3 regions of the Clostridium acetobutylicum ATCC 824 genome follow, and region 2 is predicted to be linked to each of the others. Evidence: riboswitches for the same ligand, from Rfam matches in the RefSeq annotation. Region 2 holds a riboswitch; each other region holds the start of a gene.

The links. Region 2 has a riboswitch for thiamine pyrophosphate ahead of thiT (energy-coupled thiamine transporter ThiT). Riboswitches for the same ligand answer to the same signal wherever they lie in the genome.
Region 1: it holds a riboswitch for thiamine pyrophosphate, as region 2 does, so the genes downstream of both, CA_RS07345 (TatD family hydrolase) here and thiT (energy-coupled thiamine transporter ThiT) in region 2, are expected to answer to the same signal.
Region 3: it holds a riboswitch for thiamine pyrophosphate, as region 2 does, so the genes downstream of both, thiM (hydroxyethylthiazole kinase) here and thiT (energy-coupled thiamine transporter ThiT) in region 2, are expected to answer to the same signal.

The regions. Positions count from the first base shown of each region.
Region 1 covers NC_003030.1:1,537,095-1,548,065, forward strand. Annotated here, with positions in the region: gene purM (phosphoribosylformylglycinamidine cyclo-ligase) at 1-947, shown strand, start outside; gene purN (phosphoribosylglycinamide formyltransferase) at 935-1,549, shown strand; gene purH (bifunctional phosphoribosylaminoimidazolecarboxamide formyltransferase/IMP cyclohydrolase) at 1,602-3,101, shown strand; gene purD (phosphoribosylamine--glycine ligase) at 3,341-4,591, shown strand; TPP riboswitch at 4,679-4,781, shown strand; gene CA_RS07345 (TatD family hydrolase) at 4,836-5,594, shown strand; gene CA_RS07350 (thiamine-binding protein) at 5,591-5,884, shown strand; gene CA_RS07355 (ABC transporter permease) at 5,856-6,608, shown strand; gene CA_RS07360 (ABC transporter substrate-binding protein) at 6,621-7,622, shown strand; gene CA_RS07365 (ABC transporter ATP-binding protein) at 7,582-8,340, shown strand; gene CA_RS07370 (acyltransferase family protein) at 8,406-9,476, opposite strand; gene CA_RS07375 (MBL fold metallo-hydrolase) at 9,609-10,505, shown strand; gene CA_RS07380 (DeoR/GlpR family DNA-binding transcription regulator) at 10,607-10,971, shown strand, end outside.
Region 2 covers NC_003030.1:3,059,382-3,070,352, forward strand. Annotated here, with positions in the region: gene folP (dihydropteroate synthase) at 1-285, shown strand, start outside; gene folK (2-amino-4-hydroxy-6-hydroxymethyldihydropteridine diphosphokinase) at 291-1,118, shown strand; TPP riboswitch at 1,198-1,298, shown strand; gene thiT (energy-coupled thiamine transporter ThiT) at 1,400-2,032, shown strand; gene CA_RS15070 (DUF6609 family protein) at 2,084-2,632, opposite strand; gene CA_RS15075 (ABC transporter permease) at 2,748-3,914, opposite strand; gene CA_RS15080 (ABC transporter permease) at 3,916-5,121, opposite strand; gene CA_RS15085 (ABC transporter ATP-binding protein) at 5,133-6,071, opposite strand; gene CA_RS15090 (nitroreductase family protein) at 6,211-7,020, opposite strand; gene CA_RS15095 (winged helix-turn-helix transcriptional regulator) at 7,161-7,499, shown strand; gene CA_RS15100 (GNAT family N-acetyltransferase) at 7,640-8,110, opposite strand; gene CA_RS15105 (alpha/beta fold hydrolase) at 8,313-9,140, opposite strand; gene CA_RS15110 (2-dehydropantoate 2-reductase) at 9,332-10,255, shown strand; gene CA_RS15115 (lipin/Ned1/Smp2 family protein) at 10,305-10,971, opposite strand, start outside.
Region 3 covers NC_003030.1:3,246,099-3,257,069, reverse strand. Annotated here, with positions in the region: gene rpsM (30S ribosomal protein S13) at 1-109, shown strand, start outside; gene rpsK (30S ribosomal protein S11) at 138-533, shown strand; gene rpsD (30S ribosomal protein S4) at 561-1,181, shown strand; gene CA_RS15945 (DNA-directed RNA polymerase subunit alpha) at 1,245-2,192, shown strand; gene rplQ (50S ribosomal protein L17) at 2,214-2,558, shown strand; gene CA_RS15935 (energy-coupling factor transporter ATPase) at 2,639-3,484, shown strand; gene CA_RS15930 (energy-coupling factor transporter ATPase) at 3,469-4,329, shown strand; gene CA_RS15925 (energy-coupling factor transporter transmembrane component T family protein) at 4,326-5,129, shown strand; gene truA (tRNA pseudouridine(38-40) synthase TruA) at 5,142-5,876, shown strand; gene rplM (50S ribosomal protein L13) at 6,030-6,464, shown strand; gene rpsI (30S ribosomal protein S9) at 6,490-6,882, shown strand; TPP riboswitch at 7,007-7,113, shown strand; gene thiM (hydroxyethylthiazole kinase) at 7,202-8,023, shown strand; gene thiD (bifunctional hydroxymethylpyrimidine kinase/phosphomethylpyrimidine kinase) at 8,055-8,843, shown strand; gene CA_RS15895 (DUF47 domain-containing protein) at 9,085-9,717, shown strand; gene CA_RS15890 (inorganic phosphate transporter) at 9,710-10,702, shown strand; gene cwlD (N-acetylmuramoyl-L-alanine amidase CwlD) at 10,865-10,971, shown strand, end outside.

The DNA.
Region 1 (10,971 bases), 1.5 Mb from region 2:
TAAAGCTTATGAAAGATTATGCGTCTAAAACCTTTATTCCAGGAGTTATAAATAATCTTGGAAGCTTTGCTGGAATGTTTGAAATAGGAAGCGGATATAAGAATCCAGTTTTAGTATCTGGAACAGATGGTGTTGGTACAAAGCTTGCAGTTGCATTTGCTACTAAAAAATATGATACTGTTGGAATAGACTGTACAGCTATGTGTGTTAATGATATTTTATGCCATGGTGCAAAGCCAGTGTTTTTCTTAGATTATATAGCCTGTGGTAAGCTTGAAGCAGAAGTTGCATCGGATTTAGTTAAGGGAGTTTCTGAAGGCTGTAGCCAGGCAGGTTGTGCTCTTATTGGTGGAGAAACAGCAGAAATGCCAGGCTTCTATAAAGAAGGAGAATATGATTTAGCTGGTTTTGCAGTTGGACTTGTAGATAAGGATAAAATAATTGATGGAAGTAAAATAGAAGATGGAAATGTACTTATTGGTATAGCATCTTCTGGAATACACAGCAATGGATATTCACTTGTAAGGAAGCTAATAACTGATTTTAATGAAGAATTTAATGGAAAGAAGATAGGAGAAGTTTTACTAACTCCTACAAAAATATATGTAAAACCTGTATTGAAGGTATTAGAAAGCTTTGATGTAAAGGGTATGGCTCATATAACTGGGGGCGGTTTTTATGAGAATATACCAAGAATGTTCAAAGGAGACTTCACAGCAGTTATAAATAAGGAAAGTCTTGAGATTCCAGAAATATTTAAGCATATAATGTCACTTGGGGTAGATGAAAATCACGCGTTTAATACGTTTAACATGGGTATTGGTTTTGTCATTTGTGCTGCAAAGGAAGATAAAGATGGAATAATAGCATCACTTAAAGAATCTGGAGAAAAGGCATATGAAATTGGATACGTAAAAGCTGGAGGTAGTGGAGTATGTATAAAATAGCTGTTCTCGTGTCAGGGGGCGGAACAGACCTTCAATCTATAATTGATGCCATTGAAGAAGGATATATAAAAAATTGTATAATCGAGGCTGTCATAAGCGATAAAAAAGGGGCTTTTGCAATAGAAAGAGCAAAGAAACATGGTATAAAAAGTTATACCTTTGATAGAAAAGAATATAAGGGAACTGTATGTGATGAGGTATTAAAATTGCTTTATAAAAAGGTGGATTTAATAGTCCTTGCGGGTTTTCTTTCAATACTAAAAGGTGATTTGCTAAATAAATTTAAAAATAGGATAATAAATATACATCCTTCCCTTATACCAGCGTTTTGTGGAAATGGAATGTATGGCATGAAGGTTCATGAAAAAGCTATAGAGTACGGAGTTAAAATTTCAGGTTGTACTGTTCATTTTGTAGATGAAGGAACAGACAGTGGACCGATAATTCTTCAAAGTGCGGTAGAGGTTCTCGCAACTGATACACCAGATACACTTCAAAAAAGAGTTTTAGAGGCAGAACATAAGCTTCTTCCGGAGGCAGTAAAGGTATTATCAGAAGGAAAAGTTCAAATAGAAGGAAGACATGTAAAAGTTATTAAATAAGGAAAGGAAGTGAAGTTATTTTAGCTTTTTCTTAAAAGTTAAAATACTTATTATGATAAAAAGAGCACTTATAAGCGTATTTAATAAAAATGGGATTTTAAAGCTAGCAAAATTTTTAAATGAAAAAGGTGTAGAAATACTTTCAACAGGTGGAACCTATAAGCATCTTAAGGAAAATGGTATTCCCGTAATAGAGGTTTCAGAGGTTACAGGTTTTGATGAAATACTTGATGGAAGAGTAAAAACACTTCATCCTAAAATACATGGTGGAATTCTAGCAATAAGAGATAATAAAGAACATATGGACACTATAAAGAATAAAGGAATAACACCAATTGATATGGTAGTTGTTAATTTGTATCCTTTCTTTGACAAGGTTAAAGAGAACATAAGCTTTGAAGAGAAAGTTGAATTTATAGATATCGGTGGTCCAACTATGATAAGAGCAGCTGCTAAAAATTTTCAAGATGTTGTTGTATTAACAGATGTAAATGATTATGATGATGTAATAGATCAAATTGAAAAAACCGGGGAAGTAGCTTATAATACAAAGAAAAGATTAGCTGGTAAGGTATTTAATTTAATGTCGGCTTATGATGGTGCAATCAGTAGATTCCTTCTTGAAGATGAATATCCTGAGTACTTAGCCGTACCTTACAAAAAGAAAATGGATTTAAGATATGGAGAAAACCCTCATCAAACAGCAGCTTTTTATGAGGCAGCTTTTGGAGATGGAGCAATGAAGGGTTTTGAACAACTTAATGGAAAAGAACTTTCTTATAATAACATAAAAGATATGGATATAGCTTGGAAAGTTGTAAATGAATTCGATGAAACTGTATGCTGTGCTTTAAAACACAATAGTCCATGCGGCGTTGCTATTGGAGAAAATCCTTTAGATGCTTATAAAAAAGCTTTTGAGTGTGATGATACTTCGATTTTTGGAGGGATAGTTGCTTTAAATAAAGTTATAGATAAGCCTGCAGCAGAAGAAATGGTTAAAATATTCCTTGAAATAGTTATAGCACCTGACTTTACAGCGGATGCACTTGAAGTTTTAAAATCTAAGAAAAACCTTAGAGTAATAAAAGCTAATGAAAAACCTTCAGATAATTTCGAGCTTGCAAAGGTAGATGGTGCAATGCTTGTTCAAAGTGCAGATAACAAACTTACTGAAAAAATGGAAGTAGTTACAGATAAGAAACCAACAGATGAAGAAATGAGAGATATGATTTTTGGAATGAAGGTAGTAAAATACGTAAAATCCAATGCTATAGTTGTTGTTAAAAATGGAGCAGCAGTTGGAATTGGAGGAGGTCAAGTAAACAGAATTTGGCCAGCTAAGGATGCTATGGAGAGAGGAAAAGGAGCAGCAGTTCTTGCATCAGACGCATTTTTCCCATTTGGCGATATAGTAGAAGAGGCACATAAAAATGGAATTAAAGCTATAATTCAACCTGGTGGTTCTATAAGAGATCAGGAATCCATTGATGGCTGCAATAAATATGGAATTTCAATGGTTATGACAGGTATAAGACATTTTAAACATTAGTCTATAAGTTATAGAATTTCCTTTTAAAATGCTTGTAAATTCAATTTAAGAGGAAATTCTAAGTATGAAAAATAGATTAATTAAGTTAGTTTTAACATCTGTTTTTCATATAGTAAACATAATAAAGTGGCAAGTGATAAAGGGTGAGCTGTAGAAATCAATCCACTATAGCTTATCACTTGAAACTTGTCATTTTTAATAGTGTACATATCATTAAATTTATTATTTGGAGGTTTGTTATGAAGATTTTACTCATAGGTTCAGGGGGAAGAGAGCATGCTATGGCATGGAAAATGGCACAAAATAAAAGTGTTGAGAGAATATATTGTGCACCTGGAAATGGTGGAACAGCTAAAGAAAATAAATGTGAGAATGTGAACTTAGAGAAAACAGAAGAGCTTATAGAATTTGCTAGTAAAAATAATATAGACTTAACAGTAGTAGGTCCAGAAGCTCCTCTTGTAGATGGAATAGTTAATGAGTTTAAGGAAAAGGGACTTAAAATATTTGGGCCTGGCAAGGTAGGGGCACAGCTTGAGGGAAGCAAGTCTTTTTCTAAGGACTTTATGAAAAAATATAATGTAAAAACAGCTGAATATGCGGTTTTTGAAAATTCTGAGGAATCTCTAGAATATTTAAAAAAATGTACTTATCCTATAGTTATAAAGGCGGATGGATTAGCAGCAGGTAAAGGCGTTGTAATCTGTGAGGATTATAAATTAGCGGAAGAGACTATAAAAGCTTTTATGGTTAAAGATGTGTTTAAAGGATCGGGGAAAAAGGTTGTAATTGAAGAATATCTAGAAGGTGTAGAAGCATCAATTTTATCAATTACAGATGGAAAAGCAATAATTCCTTTTGTATCCTCAAAGGATCACAAACAGATTTTTGATGGTAACAAAGGGCCAAATACAGGTGGTATGGGAGCTATATCTCCAAATCCATATTGTACTGAAGAAGTACTTAAAAGCTTTGAAGAAGAAATTCTAAAGCCTACTTTAATTGGAATTCAAGAAGAGAGAATGGACTTTACTGGAATAATATTTTTTGGGCTTATGATAACTAAAAAGGGTGTGTATCTTCTTGAGTACAATGTAAGACTTGGAGATCCAGAAACACAAGTAGTTTTATATCTTATGAAAAGCGACTTTGTTGACTTAATAAATGCAGCAATGGATAAAAAACTTTCTGATTTTGATATAGAGTGGTACGATGGAAATGCATGCTGTGTTGTAGCAGCTTCAAAAGGATATCCTAAAAATTATAGTACTGGTTATGAAATAAGTGGAATAGATGATGCAGGGGATAAAGTATTTTGTGCAGGTGTTAAATTAGAGAATGGAGTTTACAAGACATCTGGTGGAAGAGTTCTATGCGCTTCAGCTAGAGGAATTACTTTAGATGAGGCTATAAAAAAAGCTTACACAGATATAGAAAGAATTAAATTCGACGGTATTTACTATAGAAAAGATATTGGTAAATCTAAATAAAGAAGAAAATATACATAAAATTAAAAAACTATTTACATTTGAAAAAATAAGTGGTAGCATAAATATGTTATTAAAATTTCATATGTATTTTAGTGCTAGGGGTGCCTTTTGGCTGAGAGAAGTTAAAAAACTTTAACCCTTTGAACCTGATTCGGTTAATTCTGACGAAGGAAAGCTTTTTAAATGATTACTTAAAGCACTATATTCGTAGTGCTTTTATTTTTTTCAAAATTAAGGAGAAGGAATGTTTATAGATGCGCATAACCATTTGGATTTTTTTGAGGAACAAGAAAAATTAAATAAGGCTTTGGACATTATAAAAAATGACAATATAATAACGCTTGGATGTTCTATGGACACTAAAAGCTACAAGTTTACAAAGAGTCTAGCTTTGAAAAATAAAAACATTATTCCTTGTTTTGGTATTCATCCTTCTAGAGCTCATGAAAACTTTAAGAATCTTGAATGTTTTGATGAGTATATAAGAGAGAGCAAAATAATAGGAGAAATAGGCCTTGATTACGTATGGGTTAAGGAAAAAGAAAAATATCCTCATATGAAAAGGGTGTTCACTTATTTTCTAGAAGAAGCTAAAAAGTACAATAAAATAACTAATATACATACGAAGGGTGCAGAAAGTGAAATATATAACTATATAAAGAAGTATGAACTTAAAACACCTATAATTCACTGGTATAGTGGTGATAAGGACACTCTAAAAAAGCTTTTAGACTATGGCTGCTATTTTACTATAAGTGTGGACATTGGATATTCTAAGCTCTCAAAGGAAATTGTTCAGCTGCTTCCGATAGATAAAATTTTAACAGAAACAGATGGTCCAACCTCACTTGAATGGGTTAATGGAGATTATGGGTACCCAAACGTTATCAAAAATGTAGTAAAGGAAATCTCTAAAATAAAAAATATTCAGGAGGAGGAAGTAAAAGGCGTTATAGAAAATAATTTTAAAACACTAATAAGGAAAGAGGGAATAACGTTATGAAACCAGTTGTTAATGTGAGTTTGCAGGTACTCCCTGTTGTTGAGGAAAAAAGACTTTATGAGGTAGTTGACAAGGTAATAGAGTACATAAAGGCTTCAGGTGTAAAATATATAATTGGACCTATGGAAACTACTATGGAGGGTGATTTAGATACACTTCTTGAAATAGTAAAAAAAGCACAGGAAATTTGTGTTAAAGAGGGCTCAGAAAGAGTTGCATCCGTTGTAAAGATTGATTATAAAGCTGAAGGCGTGACTATGAATGAAAAAGTGGGAAAATATAAAGAATAAAGTATATCCTGTGGCTGCTCTAATTGCTGTAATTATATTATGGCAGCTTATAGTGGATTTTAGAAAAATACCTGAGTATGTAATCCCATCACCTAAGGATATATGCTTAACATTAATTAGTGAATTCGGTACTATAATGCAAAATACAAAGGTGACAATTTATGAATCTCTTGTAGGTTTTTTTATTGCTATAATTTTCGCTTTTATACTTGCTATTATAATGGATAGTTTTCAGATTGTTAGAAAAGCACTTTATCCAATCATTGTTATATCACAAACTATACCAACTATAGCTATTGCACCACTATTTATAATATGGTTTGGTTTTGGACCGCTTCCTAAGATAATAGTTGTTGTGATAACATGTTTTTTTCCTATAGTAATAAGTCTTATAGATGGTTTTGAAAAGATTGACAAGGATTATATAAATTTGTTTAGGAGCATGAAGGCATCTAGAATTCAGATTTTTTATCATTTAAAACTTCCTTCTGCTATGGTAAATTTGTTTTCTGGGATTAAAATAGCCTGCACCTACATGATTATGGCAGCAGTAATAGGTGAATGGTTAGGAGGAGATGGAGGAATAGGCGTTTATATGGTAAGGGCTAAAAATGCCTATGCACTTGATAAGGTATTTGCCTCAATTGTTGTTATTGTAATTATAAGTATAGTATTAATATATATTGTAGATTTCATTGGAAAAAGAATAATTCATTGGAAATAAGGAGAGATTCAGGTGAAAAAGAAAAAAATATTATCATTAATATCAGCGGTTATTATGACATCAGCGATTATAACGGGATGTACATCTAATGGAAGTTCAAGCAGTAATAAATTGGATAAGACAACTGTAATATTAGATTGGACGCCAAATACAAACCATACGGGAATGTATGTTGCATTAGATAAAGGCTACTATAAAGAAGAGGGTCTGGATGTGAAAATTCAGCAGCCTTCAAGCGGAAGTGTTACAGACCTTATTGCAACTAATAAGGGGGATTTTGGAGTAAGCTATCAGGAGGATGTAACTTATGCGTTAACTGGTAAAACTCCACTTCCAATTAAGACCATTGCAGCTGTTTTACAGCATAATACTTCTGGTTTTGCAGCACCTAAAAGCAAAAATATTAAATCAATTAAAGATGCAGAAGGAAAAGTTTATGGAGGATGGGGTTCACCTTCAGAAGAAGCAGTAATCAAAGCTATCATGGAGAAAAATGGTGCAGATTTTAGTAAACTAAAAATAGTTAATATAGGAAACGATGATTATTTTGCAGCTACGAAAAAGAATGTTGATTTTGCGTGGATATTTGAAGGTTGGACAGGAATTGAAGCTAAGTTAAAAGGTATTGATTTAGATTATGTGGCAGTTAAAGATTTAGATCCTGCTCTTGATTACTATACACCTGTAATAATAACAAATAATAAAATATTAAAGGAAAATCCAGCTAAGGCTAAAAAATTCATGCTTGCTACTAAAAAAGGATATCAATATGCTGCTAAGCATCCTGAAGAAAGTGCAAAAATACTAAGAAAATATGCGCCTGAGATAGATGAAAAATTGGCAGTAGAGAGTCAAAAATATATGGCAACACATTATGCAGATGATATGTCAAAATGGGGAGAAATGAAATCTAGTGTTTGGAAGAACTATGCTGATTTTCTAAAGAGTAAGGGTCTTATAAAGAAGGAGCTAAATGTTAAAGATGCATTCACAAATGAATTCTTATCAAAATAATTTTGGTAAGCTTGTTATAGATATTAAAAATGTAACAAAAAGCTTTGATGAAGAAACTGTACTAAAAGATGTTTCTCTTAATGTAAAGTCAGGAGAGTTCGTTTCGATTTTAGGACCTAGTGGCTGCGGAAAGAGTACGTTATTTAATATAATAACCGCTCTTACAGATGCTGATAGTGGTGAAGTTAAGGTTTCGGGTGATATAGGCTATATGCAGCAAAAGGATTTATTACTTCCTTGGAAAACAGTTATTGATAATGTGGTACTTCCACTTGACTTAAAAGGTAAAAATAAAAAAGAATCTAGAAGTGAAGCTAAAAAATATATTGAAATTATGGGTCTTAAAGGATATGAGAATAAATATCCATATGAGCTTTCAGGTGGAATGAAACAAAGAGCAAGTTTTCTTAGAACCTTTCTTTCTTCAAGTGAAATAATGCTTCTTGATGAACCCTTTGGAGCACTTGATTCCATAACAAAGGGAAATATGCAGAAATGGATTTTACAAATGAAGGATGTGCTTAAGAGAACGATACTTTTTATAACTCATGATATTGAAGAAGCTATACTTTTATCTGATAGAATATATGTATTAGGTTCAAGACCGGGAGTTGTTAAAAAGGAATTTAATATAGAATTTTTTATGGATGATAAAATAAAAAGAGGATTTTCAAAAGAATTACTAGAATACAAAAGTCAAATAATTGGGTTATTATAGGTTTTAGCGGCGGTGACGCCGCTAAAATTGATTTTTTGAAATAAAATTATTAAGTAGAAAAGAAATTAAGTCAGTTTCACTTTTTTATTTTTATTTAAATTAAACAGTTTGTTAAAGCAAAAGGCTACTATTATAACAAGTATAAGATAAAGATATACAATATAACTTCCCCGTGCACCTATAAAGCTGAAAAAGGCTACTAATATTTTCATATGAACAAGGTATATTTCGTAGGCTATATTTCCAAGAAATAATAAAGGTTTAGAAGACAATCTAAATTTAAATAAAAATAACAGTACTAAATATACGAATATTATTGAAGCGATAGTTTGGTATAAAGGCATTATAGCTGATGGTAACATGTGTGCTAAGAAAAAGAAAAACGTAAAGGCTATTAAAGCTATAATAAGTGTTTTTACATAATGTTTTTCTAAGAATTTAGTAAGAGCATCATAATTTATTGCAGCATATACACCCAGTGGGAAGCAAAAAGCTGTGTTATACCACCATTCTCTAAAGCCCATAAATATCATAGCAAAAAAGTATACAAAGGTAAGAAATAATAGAATATGTTGTGCTAGGTTAGTGCTAAGAAATTTAAAGCATACATAAAAGCATAAATAAAAAACTAGAATAGCTATTACAAACCATTGTGTCGAGTCTATTAAGGATAATCCAGAAAGATAAAATATTATATCCTTTAGATTAAATTTAGTACCAAAGATTAATGAGGTTAATATTATTGTAATAGCGTTTATTATTACAAAAGGTAAATAAACTTTGCTTAGGCGTTTTGAAAAGAAACCCTTAAAATAGTTTTTCTTTTTTAGCTTTGAAACCATTAAACCATAGCCTGAAAAAAATAAAAACATACTTACAGCAAGATGACCAAGACAAGTATAAATACCCATAAATCCTACAGGTTGCATTCTAAGTGATATATGGTGTAAAATTATCACTAGAATGGAAAGTCCTTTTATGCAATCTGTAGATTTCTTTGATAGAAACTCATGATTATAGGATTTAACTCCTAATAAGGAAGAGTTATAGAAAAGTAGTATAGGAAATAAAACAAATACTAGTAAGTAAATAAAAATTCTGTAGGAGAAGATCAATTTGAAAGTTAAAGTTGGCATTATATCACCGTACTTTCTTTTAATATACAGAAGTATTATAAATATTATGAAATATATTTGAAATTATTACTCATAAGGAGGTGATTGGATTAAGACGGCTTTTCTTGAAATGCTATCTTAATTCATAATTACATGGAATTAGAAAAAATAAAGGGAAATACTTATTATATAAATGCCCCTACTAATATAGGGGTTTATGTATTTAAAAATAAAAATTGCCTTTTAGTAGATACAGGAATGAACAACAGTGATGCTAGAAAAATTGACGAGGTTCTCATAAAAAACGGGCTACATCCTAAATATATAGTAAATACTCATCATCACTTAGATCACTGTGGTGGAAATACGTACTTCCAAAATAATTATCCGGGCTGCCTTATATATACTTCAGAAAAAGAAAAGGTGAGTATGGAAAATATTCATCTTTATCCAACAGGGCTTTTTGGAGCTAGTGCAATAAAAGAGCTTCATAAAAGCAATAAACCTTTAATGGTAGATTACGTTTTAAAAGAAGGGGAGAATAAGATAAATGATGAAAAGTTTGAAGTTATAGCTCTTCCTGGACATACAGTAGATTTAATAGGAATAGTGACAAGGGAGAAGGTATGTTTTTTAGGAGATAGTGTATTTTCTAAGGAAACCCTTCAAAAATACTCACTTCCATATTTGTACGATGTAGACAAGGAAGAAGAAACTTTAAAAAAACTTAAAGAAATAGATGCAGATTATTTTGTTATGAGTCATTCTGATGAATTCATTGATAAAGAGCAGCTTGTTAAGCTTTTAGATGAGAATTTAAATAATATAGAAAATTACAAGAATCAAATAATGGAGCTTTTGGATGTACCTTTAACTAGAGAGGATATACTTGAAAATTTAGCTGTATTAAATGAACTGTCTATGGACTTTAATCAATATCATATAAATTTTTCAGCAGTCTCTGCATTTGTATCCCAGCTGTATAATAAAAATTTACTGCAGTACTCTATAGAGGATGGAAAGCTGTATTATTTTAAAAAACCACAATAGTATTTACAATTATAATTGACAAGGAATGAATAGAATGATAATATTTTATTCATATTATGAACAAAATGAACATTCTAGCTTAATAGGTGATAAAAATGGTTATGTTTGAAAGATGGGAAAAAATCCTAAAGTATTTAGAGGAAAATAAAGAGGCTGAAGTTCAAGAATTGATGGATGCCTTTAATATATCTAGGTCTACGGTTAGACGTGATCTTATAGAAATGGAAAAGAAAGCTCTTGTAAAGAGGACTAGAGGCGGAGTTGAAATAGCTAAATATAGAAGTGAAGGCAAGGAAATAATAGAAAAGATTTTTGGAGAAAATAAGGAAGCTAAAATAAAGATAGCAAAAAAAGCGGCTAGTTTAATAAAGGATGATGATTTTATATTCATAGATTCTGGTTCTACATGCTACTATTTAATTGATTACATAGCTTCAAAAAATGTTACTGTGGTCACAAATGGAAT
Region 2 (10,971 bases):
ATAATGATAGATCCTGGAATAGGTTTTGCAAAAGACTTCAATCAAAATTTGCTTTTAATGAATAATTTAGAAAAATTAAATGTTTTAAATTTCCCTATTCTTTTGGGCACTTCTAGAAAATCAATGATAGGCAATATTTTAAATTTGCCTCCCAACAAAAGAGTTGAGGGTACAGTTGCTACTTCAGTCATAGGTGTAGTCAAAGGCTGTGATTTTATTAGAGTTCATGACGTTCTTGAAAATAAACGAGCTTGTATGGTAGCTGATGCAATAATAAGGAGATGATTATATTGGACAAAATAACTATAGAAGATCTTGAAATATTTGCGAACCACGGTGTTCTAGGAGAAGAAAAAGTATTAGGACAAAAATTCTTATTATCTCTATACCTTACTTTAGATTTAAGAAAACCTGGATTGTCAAAAACTTTGAGCGATACAGTAAATTACGCTGAACTCTCTGATAGAGTAGAAGAAGAATTTCAGAGGGAAAATTTCGATTTAATTGAAACTGCTGCTGAAAAAGTAGCCGAGTTTATTTTACTAAATTACGATTTAATTCAATCTGTAAAAGTAATTTTAAAAAAACCTTGGGCTCCTGTAAAAAAACATTTAAAGTATGTTTCTGTAGAAATAGAACGAAGTTGGCATACAGTTTATATAGGCCTTGGATCAAATATTGCAGATAAATCACAAAATTTAAAAGATGCTCTTAAAATTATCGATGACAACTATTTATGCAAAATCACAAAAACTTCTAACTTCTATACTACAAGACCTGTTGGATATCTAAACCAAGATAATTTTTTAAACTGCGCTGCTGAAGTAAAAACTTTAATGACACCAAATGAGCTTATGGACTTTTTCCTTGAAACAGAGAAGTCGCTTAAACGCGAACGAAAAATACATTGGGGTCCTCGAACCATAGATATTGATATTTTACTTTACGATGATTTAGTTACCTATGATCCTCACTGCACAATCCCCCATCCTAGAATGGCAGAAAGACTTTTTGTCATAACTCCATTATGTGATATAAACCCATACTTGGTTCATCCTATATCCAATAAGAGATTAATTAATATAAAGAATGTCTTATCAAAAACACAATCTCTATAAATTCAAAAAGTAAATCTTATGGAACTTAATACCTTAAGATTTACTTTTTCTCATGTATGTACTATAATGAAATAAAAAATATATGTGCTAGGGGTGCCTTTAGGCTGAGAAACAGTTTGTCACGTTAACCCTTAACCTGATCTGGATAATACCAGCGTAGGGAAGCAGTTTGAATTTTGAATTACTTGCTGTAATTTGCAGTTGATCTGTTTTCTACTGTTGATTACAGCTTTTTATTTTTTGTTTACCTTAAATCCACATATAATTTAGGAGGTTTTGTTATGGACAATTTTTCATTCTCTAAAAGTATTAAGACGATATCACAAAGTCCATCCGCTATAGCTACTCTTGTAGGTGTTTTAATATTAATAGCTGTTTTACTAAAGGTAAAAAAAATAAAATTCACTACAAAATTAGTAGCTCAAGTTGGAGTTGTTTTGGCACTTTCAACTGTTCTAAGTTTATTTAAAATATACAAATTACCACAAGGAGGAAGTGTTACTTTAGGAAGCATGGTTCCTATACTACTAATTGCCTTCTTTTATGGTCCTGAAGTAGGATTTTTAACCGGCTTTCTATTTGGAATAATAGATCTTATGCTAGAACCATATCTACTTCATCCGATTCAGGTACTTTTCGATTATCCTCTACCATATATGGCTTTAGGCTTTGCTGGCTATTTTAAAAATAAAAAACTTTTAGGAACTGTTACTGCTGTTTTTATAAGATTTTTATTCCATGTTATATCAGGTGTTGTTTTCTTTGCTAGCAGTGCTCCTAAAGGACAATCTCCTCTTATATATTCTATAGTATATAATGGTTCCTTTTTATCCATTGATTGCATAATTTGTCTTGTGATAATAGCAATAATTCCATTGAAACGTCTATACACCATATCTACCTCAAATAATTAAAACATAATTAAAAGGGACAGTTAATAGTGAATCTGTCCCCTTTGATTTTTACTATGGCTGTCTAAACTTAACCATCAATATTCCAAATGCAATTTTTAATATTCCATCTATAATTCCTATGTAATAAAAACTTATTTCTATATGCATCATTCCATATATAGCATTGACACCTACTAAAAATGCTAATACTAAAAGAAGTTTTCCATGAACTACTGAAAAAGGTACAAAGTGAATAGCAGTTGCTAAAAAAGCTGCAAGCCATATCATTCTAAAATTTTGTTCTCCAAAGTATCTTCCTCCAATAATTCCTGCAGTCACAAACATTACTATTATAGATATGTTTGCCATTTTACTTTGAAAGCTTGAATTTTTTCCGTAAGATAAATATTTTTTTATAAATTCTGTTCTAAATATAATAATCATTCCTAAAGCATATCCTATAGAAAATATACCAGGATTCACACAATTTTCTCCTCCAAACATAGTTCCTAATATTATTATAATACCTATCCAAATAAGCCATACTCCGCAGGGTCCCTTATTTAAAAATTTTATCTCTTCATTTTCCTTATATCCTAATTTATTAAGTATCATTTCCATAATGTTTTCCCCCTTCATTTAACTTCAACCTATGGTTTCATTATACAGAGTATTTCATTATGGTGCCATTGAACTAAGTCATGAGTCTAGTTTTGTAGACATTACTTTTGTCACCCTATTCATTTATTGTTCTTCTAAATTGCGCCGCTCCTATTACAAAGAAAACTAATGCAAAAAGAATTAAAACTGCAATGTGAGGTAAAATACTGTGCACTCCAACGTTTTCAAGAGAAATTTTATTCAGTGCTTCTACTGCCCATTTTTGAGGAGTAAAGTATGCTATCTTCTTCATTACACTTGGAAGATTAGGTATACTATCTAACGGTATAAAACTTCCTCCCACTGCAGAAGTCAAAGTTACTGTAAGTGACACTACAGATGATATATGAGTTTCTCTTTTTGCCCACCTTACAACAACAAGTCCTGCACTTAATACAACCAAGTTAAGTACCGCGAAAATTAGCATTACAGCCATAATGGATTTTCCAAAATATACGTGAAGAAAATTTTTTGTTACAAATACAAGTATGGAAGATTGTATAAATAAAAGTCCAAACATGGCAAGTAATATTGACATCAATATTGACGAATTTTTATTAGGTGTAGACATACTCCTTTTAAGTATTTTTTTCCTTTTAAGTTCATATATATCTGTAACTATATAAATCATTGAATACATCAGAAAATTTATGATTAGATTTGTGGATAATATCCCAGAAAGCGGTCTTGTACTTTCATTGTTTAGATACCTTGAAGTTACCTCTACATACGTGTTTTTCATGTTATCTTTAATTTCTCTATTAAATTTATTTTGGTTTACCTTAATTCCAAACGCTCTTGTTTCACTGAAAGCTTTACTTAAAACCATTTGTTTCCCGATATATGAATTAAATTGATTAAGAACAGCAGTATCAACGTTACTGTTTAAAGCCTTTACAATATTAATTGATGGCTTTTCCCCACTTTTAATATTCTGTGTGAAATTCTTAGGTATAACTACGCAAATTGATGCTGCATTTCTCTTTATTTCCACTTCACCCTCTTTATAAGAAACTTCATGTATAGAAAAATTACTTTTGTCTAATATTTTTAATAATTTCTTTCCTTCTTTTCCTGTATCATTATTTACAACTGCAATATTTATTGTTGTATTTGAACTCACTCCGTTAGAAAAAAAAGCTACCAAGCTAACAACTATAGTTGGAAATAAAATTGTTATAATAAATCCTCTTTTATTCTGAACTAAAATTCTCTTTAGATGTAAAAATGCCATATATATCATATTAGATTCCTCCATAGCACTTGCTTTTTCTAATAGCAACTACTGTTCCTATAACCATTCCAAGTAGCCCAACTAAGAACATTATACTTAAGTTCACAAACACACTTTTGATACTATAACCAAGTGCTATCTTATTATAAGCATCTGTAATCCAATAATTTAGAGTGAGCTTCATATACTTAAATTTTACTGCTGCTTCATCTACATAATAAAATGCTCCTCCAAAAGCTGAATAAAGCATTATAAACGGCATACAAATAGTATTCATAGTTTTAGTTTTCTTAAATATACTCATAAGAAGTGATGCTAATCCTGTCATTGCAAAAGCCTGAAATAAAATTGTTATAAAAACTTCAAATCCTTTACCTCCAAAATTATTTCCAAGCATAAACCTTATACCTACATAAACACATATAAAGACTATAGTAATAACAAAACAAAATACTATTTTCTCAATGAATAGTTGAAAATAATTTACAGTAGTAGACATCATTCTACTCATAGTACCCGTTTTAATCTCCTGCGTCATTATACTTGCCGTAACTAATGTTATAAAAAATCCCGTAAATGCAAGCATTGCACTTGCGTAATACTGTCTTGCAGTTATCTTTTTTTCAAGCTCAAAATTAGTTGTCGTTGAATAGTTGTCTGTACTTAATTTAGCAACTCTAACCAATAATCTAGGCATTACTTCTTCTAATCTTTTCTTATCATTGGTATTTTCTTTTAAGGTTTTTGCCACTGCACTGTTATTATTTAAAACATCTAAGTAGGAATTTATAATCTCGTACACCACTTCAGTTTTTTCTCCCGCTATTGGTGATTTTATCATTTCTATGTTAGTTTTTTTGTTTTCATCAATTCTATCTGAAAAGTTCTCTGGAATTATTATTGCAGCGCTTACACTTCCATCCTCAATTTTAGCTTGTATACTTTTAAAGTTGTCTATATATTTTACATCTATAAAACTTTTAACTCTTGAATTTTTAAAAACCATCTCTAATTTCTTTGCATAAATTCCCTTATCCTTATTTAAGATAACAACTTTGATCTTGGGTAACTTTACTTCTGGATTTACCTGATTCTTATATATAGCTCCATATAAAATAGATAAAGCTATAGGAAAAATTAAAAGTGTAAATATGTATAGTTTTATGCCTGATAAAAACTTCTTTAAATCCTTAATAAATAGTGCTTTAAATACCATAATCAATCCCCCTAATCTCTTAACCTCTTACCTGTTAAGCTCAAAAACACATCTTCAAGACTAGGAGAATTCACCTTTATATTTTTTATCTTAACTTCCATTTTGATTAATTCTTCAATTACAGCATTTAAGCTATCACCTGAATTCTTTATGACAATATCAAGCTCCCTTGAAGAATACTTTACCCTTCTTACACCTTCAATGCTTTTTAATCGTATGTCCATTTCTTCTTCATAGCCTTCAACAAATATTCTAGCATTTTCTTCATCATTAACCATTTTCTTTATGTCTTCCTTTTGTCCAATAGTTATTATTTTACCTTCATCCATTATTGCAAGCTTATCACATAAATGTTCTGCTTCCTCCATATAATGAGTAGTGTAAATAATAGTAGTTTTAAACTTTTTATTTAACTCCTTTGTATACTCAAGTATATGATTTCTTGATTGAGGATCTATTCCCACCGTAGGTTCATCCATTATTATTAGCCTCGGATGATGCATTACAGCTGCCGCTATATTCAACCTTCTTTTCATACCACCTGAATAATTTTTAACCTTATCCCTTATTTTATCTTGAAGTCCAGATGCCTCTATTACTTCTTTTATTCTATCTTTAAGAAGTGCTCCTTTAAGTTTGTACATACTTCCCCAAAACTTTAAATTATCCATGCCAGAAAGCTCCTCATAAAGACATATATCCTGTGGAACAAGTCCAATACAAGCTTTTGCTTTTATCTTTTCTTTATCTATATCATTTCCATCTATACTTATAGTTCCTTTATCCTTTTTTATTAGCCCACAAATCATTGATATAAGAGTTGATTTTCCAGCCCCATTGGGCCCTAAAAGTCCAAATATTTCTCCCTCTTCTATACTTAGAGTTACATTATCAATTGCTAATTTATCATTATATCTTTTAGTTACATCGTTTATTTCTAAAATATCCATGACCCATATCTCTCCTTTATTTTATAAATTCATTATACAGGGATTTATGTTTAATCACCATTGAATTAGGTAATGAATTTTATAGAAAAAGCATTACTTTTGTCATGGATATAAAATTAAACTTCTACAAATTCTATATTTATTTAATAAAACTTACCTTAAGCTCATTTCTATCTACAAGTCTTTTATATTTGTACTTAGGATACCCCACCATTACAGCTCCTGTTATTACCATATTTTCTTGAAGTTTAAACAAATCAATAAGAGGCTCATAATTATCAAAAGCACACATTTCAAATAATCCAGCAAAACAGCTTCCTAAACCTAGTGCTGTAGCAAAAAGCTCCATATACGAAAATGAGAAAATTGTATTCTCTCTTCCATTTTTAAATTCCTTAGGTGCAACTCCTAAAATAAGCGTTGGCGCATCTCTTAGTATTTTATCAATTCCTTTTTCTCTATAGTCCTTAACTTGTTTAGGAAAACTCCAGTGTGAAGGGTTATCTATTTGTGCCTCCATCCAATCTATTACAAACTCCGTTGCTTTTTTAAGTATTTTCTTATCCTTCACAACAATATATGATATATTCTGGCTATTACTGGCTGATGGGGCAAAATGCGCAATATTAACTAGCTTAACTAATTTATCATCTTCTACAGGCACGTTTTTATAGCACCTAATTGATCTTCTTGATCTTAAAAATAACTCAGCCAGTTTTTCATCTATTACTGGAAATTCCTTTAATTCTTCTTGTTTTGAAATAGAAGTTTTTACATTATCAATAGCTCCACTAGGACATACTGCTACACATTGTCCACATTCTATACAATTTGTTCCTTTAAGTTCTTTAGGTCCATCTTCTTCCATACCTAAAACTATTGATGGACATACCGCTGCACAAATTCCACACTTCTTGCACTTTAGCCTATCTACTTTAATTAACTCCATATAATTCATCCTTTCTTGTATAACCAAATTACTTACGCTATAATAATAGGCATTAATGCAATATTTAACAAGTACGCACTTTAAAGTAGTATAGTTACCACTTACATACTACAGAAAATTTTCTTTTGGAGGATAATACAATGATTAAATATAATGACACAGAATATCAATGTTCCATGGAGCTTACCTTAGACATTATAGGTGGAAAATGGAAGGTTCTAATTCTTTGGCACTTAGGTAAAGGAACCTTAAGATTTGGAGAGCTAATGAAAACTCTTCCTAAAATAACTCAAAAAATGTTAACTCAACAGCTCAGATCCTTAGAAGAAACAGGATTAATAAATAGATTTGTATATGCTTCCGTGCCACCTAAAGTAGAGTACTCTCTTACTGATACAGGAAAAAGCCTTCTTCCTATCCTAGAAAACCTTCGTCAATGGGCTCTTGATTACATAGAAAAAAATAAGGCTATACTTTAATATAATGTTTAAATATAGCCTATAAAAATTGAACATGTTCTCTTAATTTATATAAATTTCACAATTAATTAAAACAGTCTGTAATTGATTTTCACACTTACTTTTTCAATTACAGACTGTTTTGCTTTCTAATTATTTGATTACAACTCCTTTATGTACCAAACATCACATGCGTAGTGATCTGTTTCAATTAAAGGCTTTTCTAATTTCTTAAATCCATTTTTAACATAGAATTTATTAGCCGCAGTCATATTAGAAAAGGTTTCAAGATAGCATTTGTCATAGTATTTTTTTGCAAAATCCAAAGCTAGACCTAGCAAATCTTTTGCAATTCCAGTTCCCCTTGCTTCCTTGTATGAATACATCTTTTGAAGTTCACATACATTCTCAGCCCCATTTAGAGGTCCTATGCCACAGCCCGCTATTATCTTACCTTCTTCCTCAACAACCCAATACTTAGATTTTTTATCTTGATATATCTCATAAAAACGGCCCAAATCAGGATCTGTCCATGCGCAACCCGGCTTATCAGCACCAAACTCTATTAAACAAGTCCTTATAAGTGTTTCAACCTGCTCATTATCCTTCTTCTCTATCTCTCTTATTAACATAGCATGTCCTCCTATCGTTGTATATTTCTACTACCTTTGATTTAATTTTATTTTAAACACATATAATTTGATACCCCACGATTTCCCTTCATAAATTATATATCAAAACAATATTATTGTGTAGCTTAGTTTTCTTTACTTTCACATAATACTAAAATCTCAATAACTTATTAATACAAAACTTTCCTAAAAAAATAAATTCTTAATAATCTTTTTCTCTGTAAGTTCTTGAAATCCACTCCTTACCAAGTAGATTAAATATGTCTTCCTGCTCTATTTGAAGATTATGCCCTGCCATATCAAGTACTGCAAAGGTCGCTCTAGGATAGTTATCTAGTATATTCCATGCATCCTTGTATCCAACACTAGCATCTTGCTTTCCTAGCAACATTAGTGTAGGCTTATCAAATTTTTGTGGAAGCTTATCCACATCAAAAGAAAATCCATACCCCTCCCTCTGTAATCTCTCTAAAAAATCTTGATTTCCTAGTTTAATTCCAGACATTACCTCTTCCTTAAATCTAAGGTAAATCTTCTCATTTTGCACTACTGACATTGAACTAAACTCCTCTGCCTCCTCTTTATTGAGTTTAGACATTAATTTCTCATCATAAGCTAAAATAACATGTTCAGGTACTGTCCTCTTATTAAAGTCCGGTATTATAGCAGGACAAATAAGAAAAAGACCATTAACCTTTTCTCTAATCTTATAAACTACTCCTCTTGATAAATATCCTCCATAAGATTCTCCTACAAGTAAAAAATTTTCTCCCTTTGTAACCTTCATTATGAATTCCAGTATTATATCAAGCATATTATCAGAAGTTTTAATTGAATCCGAACTAGTTGACTTGCCCATGCCAGGAAGATCCACATATATTCTTTTATATCTACTCTCATCTGAAAATAGGTTTTCCATACATCCAAACATTATTGTATGATCCACAGAATAGCCGTGTAATATAATAATGGGCTCTCCTTCTCCTATAATATTATAATTTAAGACTACATCCTTTATATTAAGTTTCATATTCCCTCTCCTTAATATCACTTTGTTATTATTCAAAGCTTATTATAGCATATAATACAAAATATTTTTTTGTATCATATAAATTTAAAAATATTCTGTAGATATTATTAATAAAAAGTCAATTTTACTTAATTTCTGTAATATATTAAAATTAAAATCATTAAGTTATTTTTATATAAGGAGTGTATGTTATGAAAGTTGCAGTAATTGGCGCTGGTGCTATGGGCGGACTTTATGGCGCTTATTTATCACGTAAAAATGATGTCTATATGATTGATATTAATGAAAAAGTAGTTAAATCAATAAATGAAAATGGTTTAATTATATATGAGAGAGAAAATAATAAAAAAGAAAAATTCTTAGTATCTGCCTTTACAGATTCTTCAAACTTAGGTCCTATGGATTTAGTTATTATATTTGTAAAAAACCTTTACACAACATCTGCCTTAAAGAATAATCTAAACTTATTCAGCGATTCCACACTAGTAATTACACTTCAAAATGGTGCTGGAAACGATAGAGATTTAGAAAAGTTTATAAAAAAAGAAAATATACTTATTGGAACAACAGAACACAGCTGTTCAATTTTAGAGACAGGAGAAGTCTCTCACAACCAAGAAGGAATTACAAATATAGGCATGCTTGTTTACAATGATAATATAATAAAACGTATATCAGATGAGTTTAAAGCTTGCTCCTTAAAGACCGAGGTTTACCAAAACATTCAGGAAATTATTTGGAGCAAATTATTTATTAATATGGCTCTAAATTCTACAACAGCAATTTTAAATTGTAAGGTTGGATATCTTGAGAAAAGTAAAGATGCAAGCGAAATTGTACAGAGCATACTATCTGAAGCTGTTGATGTTGCTATTGCTGACGGGACTTTCTTTAATAAAAAAGAGGTAATTGATAAAGTTCAAAAATGTATTCGTGAGGATCTTCCTAACGCAATTACTTCTATGAATCAAGATGTTTCTAATAAAAGGTTAACTGAAATCGATCATATAAATGGTGCAGTGGCAAATTTAGCAAAGCTTTATAAAATACCAACTCCATATAATGATTGTATTATCCACATTATCCATGCACTAGAAGGCTTATATAATATATAATTCATATATAAAAGGTGATGCTTTATAAACATTGCATCACCTTATTATTCTAATTTCCAGATAATTGTTTCAAGTAATCCGTATAGCTTACTATTGAAACTGATCCATCTATTCCTCTATTCTTTCCAATTGTAAATATGTTACTCTTAGCAATTCCAATATTAGAATATGCCTCTACATCTGTTTTTTCATTTCCAAAACCATAATCAAACTCTATACCTTGGCTTTTGAGCTGATTCAAATAACCTGCTTTAAAGCTCTCTGCCTCTTCACCAAGAAGTACGTCCCCTCCAGTATATGTATGAAGTAACCCCATAGGGAATCCATTTTTCCAAAGCCAAGTTTGACTTTCCTCAGATAACCAATACGGCCTTGCTGTTAGGTATAATATTCCATATCCTTTAGAAGCATAATACTTAACTACATTATCTACATCTGGATACATTTTAGCCACATAATTTGAATTAAAAAATTCACCTGCATATTGTTTTACATCTTCAAAATCAGTAGTTGTCAATGTACCATCCATATCAAAAACAACATATTTCTTAGTATTGTCCAATACTTGAATATACATATTTGCAGAAGTTCCGTCTCCTTCTACATAAAGTTTAATCAAGTGCATTCCATAGCTTAGCTTCATATTATTAGGTATATTATATTTTATATGTCCATTAGTGTCTGTAACTGCTCGTCCTATTTTGTTCCATGATGGC
Region 3 (10,971 bases), 190 kb from region 2:
AGGAATCAGACATAGAAGAGGACTTCCAGTTAGAGGACAAAAAACTAAAACAAATGCAAGAACAAGAAAAGGTCCAAAGAAGGCAGTTGCTTCTAAGAAGAAAAAATAGTATAAGATAAGGAGGGAAGGAGAAAAGTATGGCTGTACAGAAAAATAAGAAAACTAGAAGAAGAAAAGAGAAAAAAAATATAGAGCACGGTTGTGCACATATTAAATCAACTTTTAACAATTCTATAGTTACTATAACTGATGTTAATGGAAATGCTTTATCATGGTCAAGTGCAGGTGGATTAGGATTTAAAGGATCAAGAAAAAGCACTCCTTTTGCTGCTCAAATGGCTGCTGAAACAGCTGCTAAAACAGCAATGGAACACGGACTTAAGAGTGTTGATGTGTTTGTAAAAGGACCAGGATCAGGAAGAGAAGCTGCAATAAGATCATTACAGGCTGCAGGATTAGAGGTTACATTAATAAAAGATGTTACTCCAATACCACACAATGGCTGCAGACCACCAAAAAGAAGAAGAGTTTAATAGAAATATAGGAGGTGTGAATATTTAATGGCTAGATATACTGGAGCTGTATGCAGATTATGCAGAAGAGAAGGTTTGAAATTATTCCTTAAGGGTGATAGATGCTATACAGATAAATGTGCATTTACAAGAAGAGGTTATGCACCAGGAGTACATGGACAGAGCAGAAAGAAAATTTCAAACTACGGATTACAATTAAGAGAAAAACAAAAAGCAAAAAGAATATATGGAGTTCTTGAAAAACAATTTAGAATATACTATAAAAGAGCTGAAAGAATTAAAGGAATATCAGGTGAAAACCTACTTAAGCTTTTGGAATTAAGACTTGATAACGTGGCTTACAAATTAGGCTATGGTAGCTCAAGAAAAGAAGCAAGACAATTAGTTACTCACGGACATTTCCTTGTAAATGGAAAGAAAGTAGATATACCTTCATATACATTAAAAGTTAATGAAGTAGTATCTGTTAGTGAGAAGAGTAGAGGAACTGAAAAATTCAAGACTTTTGCAGAAAATCCAAAGACTTTACCAGCATGGATTGAAGCAAACTATGATAATTTTGAAGCGAAAATAGTTGCAGAGCCAAATAGAGAGGATATAGATACTCCAATTAAAGAGACATTGATCGTTGAGTTATATAGTAAGTAATTTGACTGTATTCAGTTACCCTCAATATAGGTTGCCATTTTATTTTTAAGGAGGGTTATAGATATGTTGGAAATAGAAAAACCTAAAATAGAATGTGTTGAGTCTACAGAAGATGGTTCTTATGGCAGGTTTGTTGTAGAACCTCTTGAAAGAGGATATGGAATTACCCTGGGCAATTCATTAAGAAGAATACTTCTTTCATCTTTACCAGGAGTTGCCGCTAATTCAGTGAGAATTGAGGGAGTACTTCATGAGTTTTCAACTGTTAAAGGAGTAAAAGAAGACGTTACAGAATTGATACTTAACATTAAAGCTTTATGCCTCAAAATGGAAGGTGAAGATTCTAAAGTAATATATATAGATGCACATGGACCTGGAGAGGTTACAGGCGCTGATATAAGAACTGATGGATCTGTAGAAGTTATCAATAAGGATTTACATATAGCAACTCTCGATGAAGATGGAAAGCTATATATGGAAATTGAAGTTAACAGAGGCAGAGGTTATGTTACTCAGAATAAGAATAAAAGAGATGACATGCCTATAGGAACAATAGCAGTTGATTCAATATATTCTCCAATCAAAAGAGTGAATTTCACTGTTGAAAATACAAGAGTTGCTCAAATAACTGATTACGACAAACTCACCATAGAAGTATGGGGAAATGGTACTATAAGACCAGAAGAAGCAATTAGTTTGGCAGCAAAGATACTTATAGAGCATTTTAAATTATTTATGACTCTTACAGATCATGCAGATGATGTGGAGATAATGGTAGAAAAAGAAGAAGATAAGAAGGAAAAGGTTCTTGAGATGACTATCGAAGAACTTGATCTTTCAGTTAGAAGTTATAATTGCTTAAAGAGAGCAGGAATAAACACTGTTCAAGAATTAACTCAAAGATCCATGGAAGATATGATGAAAGTTAGAAACCTTGGAAGAAAATCTTTAGAAGAAGTTGAACAGAAACTTAAAGCTTTAGGATTATCATTAAAGTTAAATGATGAATAGTTAAAGTAAGGAGGTATAGGCATGGCATCAGGTTATCGTAAATTAGGTCGTCCTACTGACCAAAGAAGAGCAATGCTTAGAAATCTAGTTACTAGTTTTTTAAAGCATGGTAAAATAGAGACTACTGTAACAAGAGCAAAAGAAACTAGAAGTTTAGCAGAAAAAATGATCACTCTTGCAAAGAGAGGAGATTTACATGCTAGAAGACAAGTTCTTAGCTTTGTAACAGAAGAAACAGTTGTTAAAAAATTATTTGATGAAGTTGCTCCAAAGTACAGCGAGAGAAACGGTGGATACACTAGAATCTACAAAATGGGACCAAGAAGAGGCGACGGAGCAGAAATTGTTATACTAGAATTAGTGTAGTTACTAATTTAAAGGGATTAAGCTAGCTTAGTCCCTATTTTAATAAATAAATAAACTGCTTTGCAAGTAGAGGTGTTCGTATGTATAATAAAATGGTGGAATGTAAAAATGTAGTATATCAGTACAAAAATGAAGACGAATCTAAGAATACCACTGCAGTTAATGATGTTACCTTAGAGGTAAATGAAGGAGAATTTTTAGTTATATTAGGAAGAAATGGTTCTGGTAAGTCAACACTTGCTAAACATTTAAATGCCCTTTTGGTGCCTACTGATGGAAAGGTAATAGTTGAAGGGCTTGATACTTCAAATGAAGAAGATGTATGGACCATAAGAAGTAAGACAGGTATGGTATTTCAAAATCCGGACAACCAAATAGTAGCTACAATTGTTGAAGAGGATGTTGCATTTGGACCTGAAAATTTAGGTGTTAAACCATCAGAGATAAGGGAAAGAGTAGATAATGCTCTTAAGAGTGTTGGAATGTATGAGTACAGAAAGCATGAACCTCATTTATTATCTGGTGGTCAAAAGCAAAGGGTAGCTATTGCTGGTGTTTTAGCTATGCATCCTAAATGTATTGTATTTGATGAGTCCACTGCTATGCTTGACCCAAAAGGAAGAGAAGAAGTTGTAAATACTATAATGGATTTAAATAAAAATTCTCATATAACTATAATTTTAATAACACATTATATGGAAGAAGCGATTAATGCAGATAGAATAGTAGTAATGGATAAAGGAAAAGTTATAAAAAGTGGAGTTCCAAGAGAAGTTTTCAAAGATGTAAAGACAATGAAGGAAATAGGACTTGATGTACCTCAAATGACAGAACTTGCATATGAACTAAAAAAAGAAGGTATTAATGTTAAAGATGATATACTTACAATAGATGAGATGGTGAATGAATTATGCCGATTAAAATAGAAAATTTAACATATACTTATATGCCTGGGACACCTTTTGAAAAGAAAGCACTTGATAATGTAAATATTACAATTGAGGATGGTGAATTTGCAGTATTTATAGGTCATACAGGCTCTGGAAAATCAACTTTGATTCAACAGATTAATGGACTTTTAAAACCCACTTCTGGAAGTATTTTTATTGATGATGTGGATATAACGGATAAATCAGTTAAACTTAATGATATAAGAAAAAAGGTTGGACTTGTATTTCAATATCCTGAATATCAGCTCTTTGAGGAGACAATAGAAAAAGATATAGCGTTTGGTCCTAGAAATATGGGATTAAGTGAAGAAGAGGTTTCTACAAGAGTAAAAAAGGCGATGAAAATGGTTGGACTCGAGTATAATGACTTTAAAGATAAATCACCCTTTGAATTAAGTGGTGGTCAGAAAAGAAGAGTTGCTATTGCTGGAGTAGTTGCCATGGAGCCTAAGGTTTTAATACTGGATGAACCGACAGCTGGTCTTGATCCAAAGGGGAGAGATGATATTCTCTATGAAATAAAAAAGCTTCAGAAAGAATATAAGATGACCATAATTCTTGTATCCCATAGCATGGAAGATGTTGCAAAAGTAGCTGATAAGATTTTTGTCATGTATGATTCAAGATGTATATTAAGTGGAAATTTGGATGAGGTTTTCAATGAAATAGATACACTTGAAAAAGTAGGTCTTGCTGTTCCTAAGGTTACTTACCTTGTCAGGAAGCTTAGAGAAAAAGGCTTCGATATATCTAAGGATATATTTACGATTGAAGCAGCAAAAAAGGAAATTCTTAGAGTATTGGAGAGTGCTAAGAGATGATTAAGGATATAACGATAGGACAGTATATACCTGGAAAATCATTCATTCATAAACTGGATCCTAGAACAAAAATTTTACTGTCTCTTGTTTATATAGTTAATTTGTTTTTAATAGATAAATTTAAAGGATATATTTTTATAACAGCTTTTACGCTTTTTATAATTTTTATATCTGGTATTAAAATGAAATATATCTATAAAAGCTTAAAGCCTATATTATTGCTTATAATATTTACTGGGGCATTAAATATCTTTATGACACCAGGAGCTGCGGCACCCTTATTTCATTGGAGCTTTATACATATATACAAGGAAGGGCTCGTTTTAGCAGCATTTATGTCTATAAGATTAATATTTCTCATAATAGGTACGTCTATGCTTACATACACGACCTCACCAATTGAGCTCACAGATGGAATTGAGAAATTGTTGACCCCATTTTCAAAAATAGGACTTCCAGCACATGAATTTGCAATGATGATGACAATAGCTCTCAGATTTATACCTACTTTAATAGATGAAACGGATAAAATAATGAAGGCACAAATGGCAAGAGGTGCAGACATTGATTCTGGAAACATAATAAAGAAAGCCAAAAGTCTTATACCTATACTTGTACCTTTATTTATAAGCTCATTTAGAAGAGCAGATGAGCTTGCAATGGCAATGGAATCAAGATGCTATAGAGGCGGAGAAGGAAGAACAAGAATGAAGCAGTTAAAATTTACCTCACGGGATTGTGTAGCAGTATTTTTCAGTGTAGTTTTAGTTGGAGTTTCAGTTTTAAGCAATTACTTATAAATAGGTGTTATTATGAAAAATGTTAAATTGACATTAGAATATGATGGTACTAACTATTGTGGATGGCAAAAGCAAAAGAATGTTGTTACTGTTCAAGAAGAGGTAGAGAAAATAATAGGTGAAATAACAGGAGAGAAAATTGATGTTATTGGTTGTAGCAGAACTGACTCTGGAGTTCACGCAAAAGCCTATACATGCAATTTTAAGACAAACACAGTTATACCGCCTGAGAAGTTTTATCTCGTACTAAATTCAGTATTGCCAGATGATATAGTAGCTCTCAATTCTGAGGAAGTACCAATGGATTTTCATTCACGTTTTGATAACAAAGGAAAAACTTATAGCTACACCATTTTAAATAGACTACAAAGAGCAGCTATTGACAGAAATTATGTTTATCAATATGGGCATAAATTAAATTGTGATCTTATGCGTGAGGCAACTAAATATATTTTGGGAACTCATGACTTCACATCATTTAAGAGCACGGGCAGTAAAGTTAAGTCTAATATTAGAACCATATATGAAGCCAGAATCGTAGAGGATGAGAATAAAGTAATTTTTTATGTTACGGGTGATGGTTTTTTGTACAATATGGTGAGAATAATAGTAGGAACACTTTTAGAAGTAGGAGAAGAAAAGATAACTCCTCTAAATGTGAAAACTATTGTAGAATCAAAGGATAGGACAAAAGCAGGAAGAGTCGTTCCAGCTAAGGGGTTATGTCTTGAAAAAGTTATGTATTAAATTATATTATAGTGAGCGTGATTATTGACATGACTGCCAGGTTATAGTATAATTTAAATGTTTGTTAAATGATTAAAAGATCCACTAGCCCCGGATCTTAGACATAGAAGAAACTCGTAGAATAGAAACAGATTTGTTGAAGGAGGAAAAACCATGAAATCGTACTTAGCGAAACCACAGGAAATCGAAAGAAAATGGTATGTTATTGATGTTGCAGGTAAGCCACTTGGAAGAGCTGCAAGTCAAATAGCTTCAATTTTAAGAGGAAAAAATAAGCCAATATACACTCCAAATGTTGATACTGGAGATTACGTAATAGTTTTAAATGCAGAAAAAGTTCTTTTAACAGGAAAAAAAGCAGATCAAAAAATGTTTAGACACCATACTTTATATCCAGGTGGATTAAAGGAAATGTCATATAAAGATGCAATTGCTAAGAAAGCTGACTTCGTATTCTATGAAGCAGTTAGAAGAATGCTTCCAAGCGGTGTATTAGGAAGAAAAATGATTAAGAAATTAAAAGTATATAAAGGCGAAGAGCATAATAATGAAGCTCAAAAACCTGAAGTTTTAGAGTTGAAATATTAATTAAACGCCGGAAGGAGGATTTAAAATGGCAAAAGTACAATATATGGGAACAGGAAGAAGAAAAGAAGCAGTAGCTAGAGTTAGACTTGTACCTGGTGAAGGTAAAGTTGTAATAAATAAGAGAAGTGCAGAAGATTATTTTGGACTTGAAACTTTAAGATTTATAGTTAATCAACCTTTAAATCTTACAGGAACTAAAGGAAAATTCGATGTTTTAGTTAATGTACATGGTGGTGGATTCACAGGCCAGGCAGGAGCTATAAGACACGGAATTTCAAGAGCTTTATTAAAGGCTGATGAAACTTTAAAAGGTGAACTTAAAAAAGCAGGATTCTTAACAAGAGATCCAAGAATGAAGGAAAGAAAGAAATACGGTCTTAAAAAGGCAAGAAGAGCACCACAATTCTCAAAGAGATAGTCTATATTACATATGGATTAATAGAAAGCTTACAATTTGTAGTGTTTCAAAAGTTGTGGGAAATGTTAAAAGGATGTTGTTATCACTAGCAGCATCCTTTTATTTAATTAAATAGGTATAACTTAATATTTTTCAGGGGAGCTTGTTTTCAGGCTGAGAGGAAGTAATTGAACTTCGATCCATATACCTGATTTGGATAATGCCAACGTAGGAAATAGGTTACTTGATTTACTGGAGAGAATGCCAAAGGGTATTCTCTTTTTTATTTTAAGGAAAAGTAATTTATATATTAAAAATACAATTTTTGGAGGGATGAAAAATGCTTAAGGAAAGACTTGAAAATGTGAGAGGGACAAATCCTTTGATACATAATATAACAAATTATGTTACTGTTAATGATTGTGCAAATATTCTTCTTGCCTGCGGGGCTTCACCGATTATGGCAGATGATATTGGGGAGGTAGAGGAGATTACATCCATTTGCAGAGGGCTTAATATTAATATAGGTACTCTTAATGAAAATACTATTGAGTCAATGCTTAAAGCTGGAAAAATGGCGAATAAGTTAAAGCATCCAGTTATTTTAGATCCTGTGGGAGTGGGTGCTTCAAAACTTAGACGTCAAACTGCTTTAAAATTGCTTGAGGAGGTTAAATTCACTGTTATTCGTGGAAATATCTCTGAGATAAAGGTACTTGCCTTGGGTCAAGGTATAACTAAAGGTGTAGATGCTGATGTCAATGATAAAGTAAAAGATGATACATTAGATAATGTAATTAATTTTGCTAAAGGATTTTCTAAAAAAACGGGTGCTGTGATTGCAATTACAGGAGCCATTGATATTATAGCTAATGAAAGCAAGGCGTATGTTGTAAGGAATGGTAATCCTAATATGAGTAAAATTACTGGTACAGGTTGCATGTTAAGCGCAATGACAGCAGCATATATAAGTGCGAATGTTGATAGTCCATTAGAAGCAACCTTAGCTTCGGTTTGTGCTATGGGGATTTGTGGAGAGCTTGCATATAACAGACTGTCTAAAAGGGATGGCAATTCTTCTTACAGAAATTATATTATCGATGAAGTTTTTAATTTAGATGGTGATAAATTAGATGATGCTGCAAGGTATGAAAGCTATTAAAATTATGTAAGGAAATGAGGTTTTGAAGTTGATTAAAAAGATATTAACTATTGCGGGTTCAGACTGTAGTGGTGGAGCAGGTATTCAAGCTGACATCAAGACCATTACAGCACATAAAATGTATGCAATGAGTGCCATTACAGCATTAACTGCACAAAATACAACAGGAGTTTATGGAATCATGGAAGCGACTCCAGAATTTGTTGAAAAACAGCTTGAGTGCATATTTACTGATATTTGTCCAGATGCAGTAAAGATAGGGATGGTATCTAGTGGTGAAATCATTAATGTTATAGTAAAAAAGCTTAGGGAATATAAAGCAGAAAATATAGTAATTGATCCTGTTATGGTAGCTACTAGTGGAAGCAAACTATTATCTGATCAAGCTATGGAAAAACTTATAACATGTCTTTTGCCGCTTGGAACTTTAATAACTCCAAATATACCTGAAGCTGAAGTGCTCTGCGGCTTTAAAATTAAAAGTGAACAGGATATGGTAAGAGCAGCAAAGAAAATTTCTGAAAAAATTAATGTAGGAATTTTAATTAAAGGTGGGCACTTAGTGGATAATGCAACTGATTTATTTTATAAAAATGGATATATTGAGTGGTTTAAATTAGAGAAAATAGATAATCCTAATACACATGGAACAGGGTGTACTCTATCGTCGGCTATTGCTTGTAATTTAGCACAGGGCATAAGTATTAGCGAAAGTATTAAAAATGCAAAAGAATATTTGACAGGGGCACTTAGAGCAGGACTTGATTTAGGAAAGGGTTCAGGTCCTCTTGAACATACCTATAAACTAAAAAATTGGTGAAATTCAAAGATTAAAAGGAGAGGTGGTAATTCCACCTTTTTGTTAATTTAGTAATATATATATATAGTGATTACATAAGTAAATAATAGGATGATTATTTTATCTTCTATATTTTATTGCAGTATGATATAATATTATGGGTTATGTTGTTGGTTTATAGGGGTTAAAAATGAGATTAAAGCTTTAGGTTATAATGTTTAAATTACTAAATAAAAAATATAAATATTGTAGGAGGAGTATTATGTTTAGTTTATCCCCAAAAGATGATAAATTTTTTGACCTTTTTATTGAAAACTCAAATACTATCTATGAAACTTCTTTATTATTTAGAGATTATGTAAATAATCCAGAAGATAGCGAGAACAAATTGAAAGTTATAAAAGATATGGAACACAAAGGCGATCATCAGCAGCATAATATTATAAACGAATTAAATAAAACTTTTGTAACCCCATTTGACAGAGAAGATATTTACAGTGTCGCTACACTTATGGATGATATTATTGACCTTATGGAAGCAAGTAGCAGTAGATTTGTAATGTTTGATGTTCATAACACTACAGAAGAAGCTAAATTTCTTGCAGAATTAGTTGTTAAAGCAGCTGAAGAAATTATAACCTTAATGACTGAATTTAAGAACATGAAAAAAAGTAAAAAATTGCAGGAATGTATAGTAAATTTAAATAAAATAGAAGAAGAAGGGGACTTGAATTTCAGAAGAGCAGTAAGAATCTTATTCACAGAATACACTGATCCGAAAGATTTTCTTCATGTAATAAAGTGGAGAGAGATATATCAATATATGGAAAGAACTTTAGATGCATGCGAAACATTAGCTAATGTTATAGAAGGAGTTGCTATGAAGAATGCTTAATTCTGCTGTGCTTATAACAATTATTATTGTAATTTTGGCTATATCATTCGATTTTCTTAATGGTTTTCACGATAGTGCTAACGCTATAGCAACATCAGTTTCAACAAGAGTTTTAAGCATGAAATCTGCAGTTATTATGTCTGCTATTTTGAATTTTTTAGGAGCATTCATGAGTGATAAGGTAGCTAAAACTGTTGGAGATGGTATAATAGATCCTTCTAAAATAGTACCTAGTGTTATAATAGTTGCACTTATTGCAGCGATTATATGGAACTTAATTACATGGTATTTGGGAATACCAAGTAGCTCTTCTCATGCACTTATAGGTGGACTTATTGGTGCAGCAGTAATGTATAAGACTAGCTTTGGTGTTGTAAATTGGATTGGATTCTTTAATAAAATAGTACTTTGGTTATTTTTATCACCTGTAATAGGTTTTGTTGTTGGATATATATTTATGATATTAATTGAGTGGCTATTTCATCGCTCTAAACCCGCATTTGTAAGCAGAGTATTCTCTAAAGCACAAATTGTATCAGCTATGCTTATGGCTTTAAATCATGGTGGAAATGATGCACAAAAATCAATGGGTGTAATAACAATGGCACTTATGAGTTCTGGTCTTCTTAGCTCCTTTACTGTGCCGGCATGGGTTAAAGCAGCATGTGCAATTGCAATGGCATTTGGTACATCCTTTGGAGGCTATAGAATTATAAAAACTATGGGTATGAATATGGCTAAATTAGCGCCTGTAAATGGATTTGCTGCAGAAACAGGTGCAGCCGCTGTAATATTTTCAGCTACCATGTTCCATGCTCCAGTAAGTACAACACAAATAATTTCAACATCAATAATGGGTGTTGCCGCATCTAAAAGAATATCCTCAGTAAGATGGATGGTTGCAAAGGATATTCTTATAGCATGGATTATAACTATGCCAGTATGTGCGGGTATTGCAGCATTATTAGCACTTTTTATAAGATAACTTGATAATATTATAGTACATAGAAGTTAATATCAATCTATGCAATGTTAAATGCATATTAAAATATACGAAACTCCTTAACATTTTAGTTTTAAAGCGAATATTTTTAGTTTTTTTGCCAAAAATATATATAAAATTAAACAGTGTTAAGGAGATAATAGTATGTTAAAAAGAGATAATTTTTTTAAGGTGTTTATAAAAGTTTTCAGCGTTTTTATAGCTGTAACTTTTGTATTTTCAGTAATGCCTAACAATGTAAATGCAAAAAC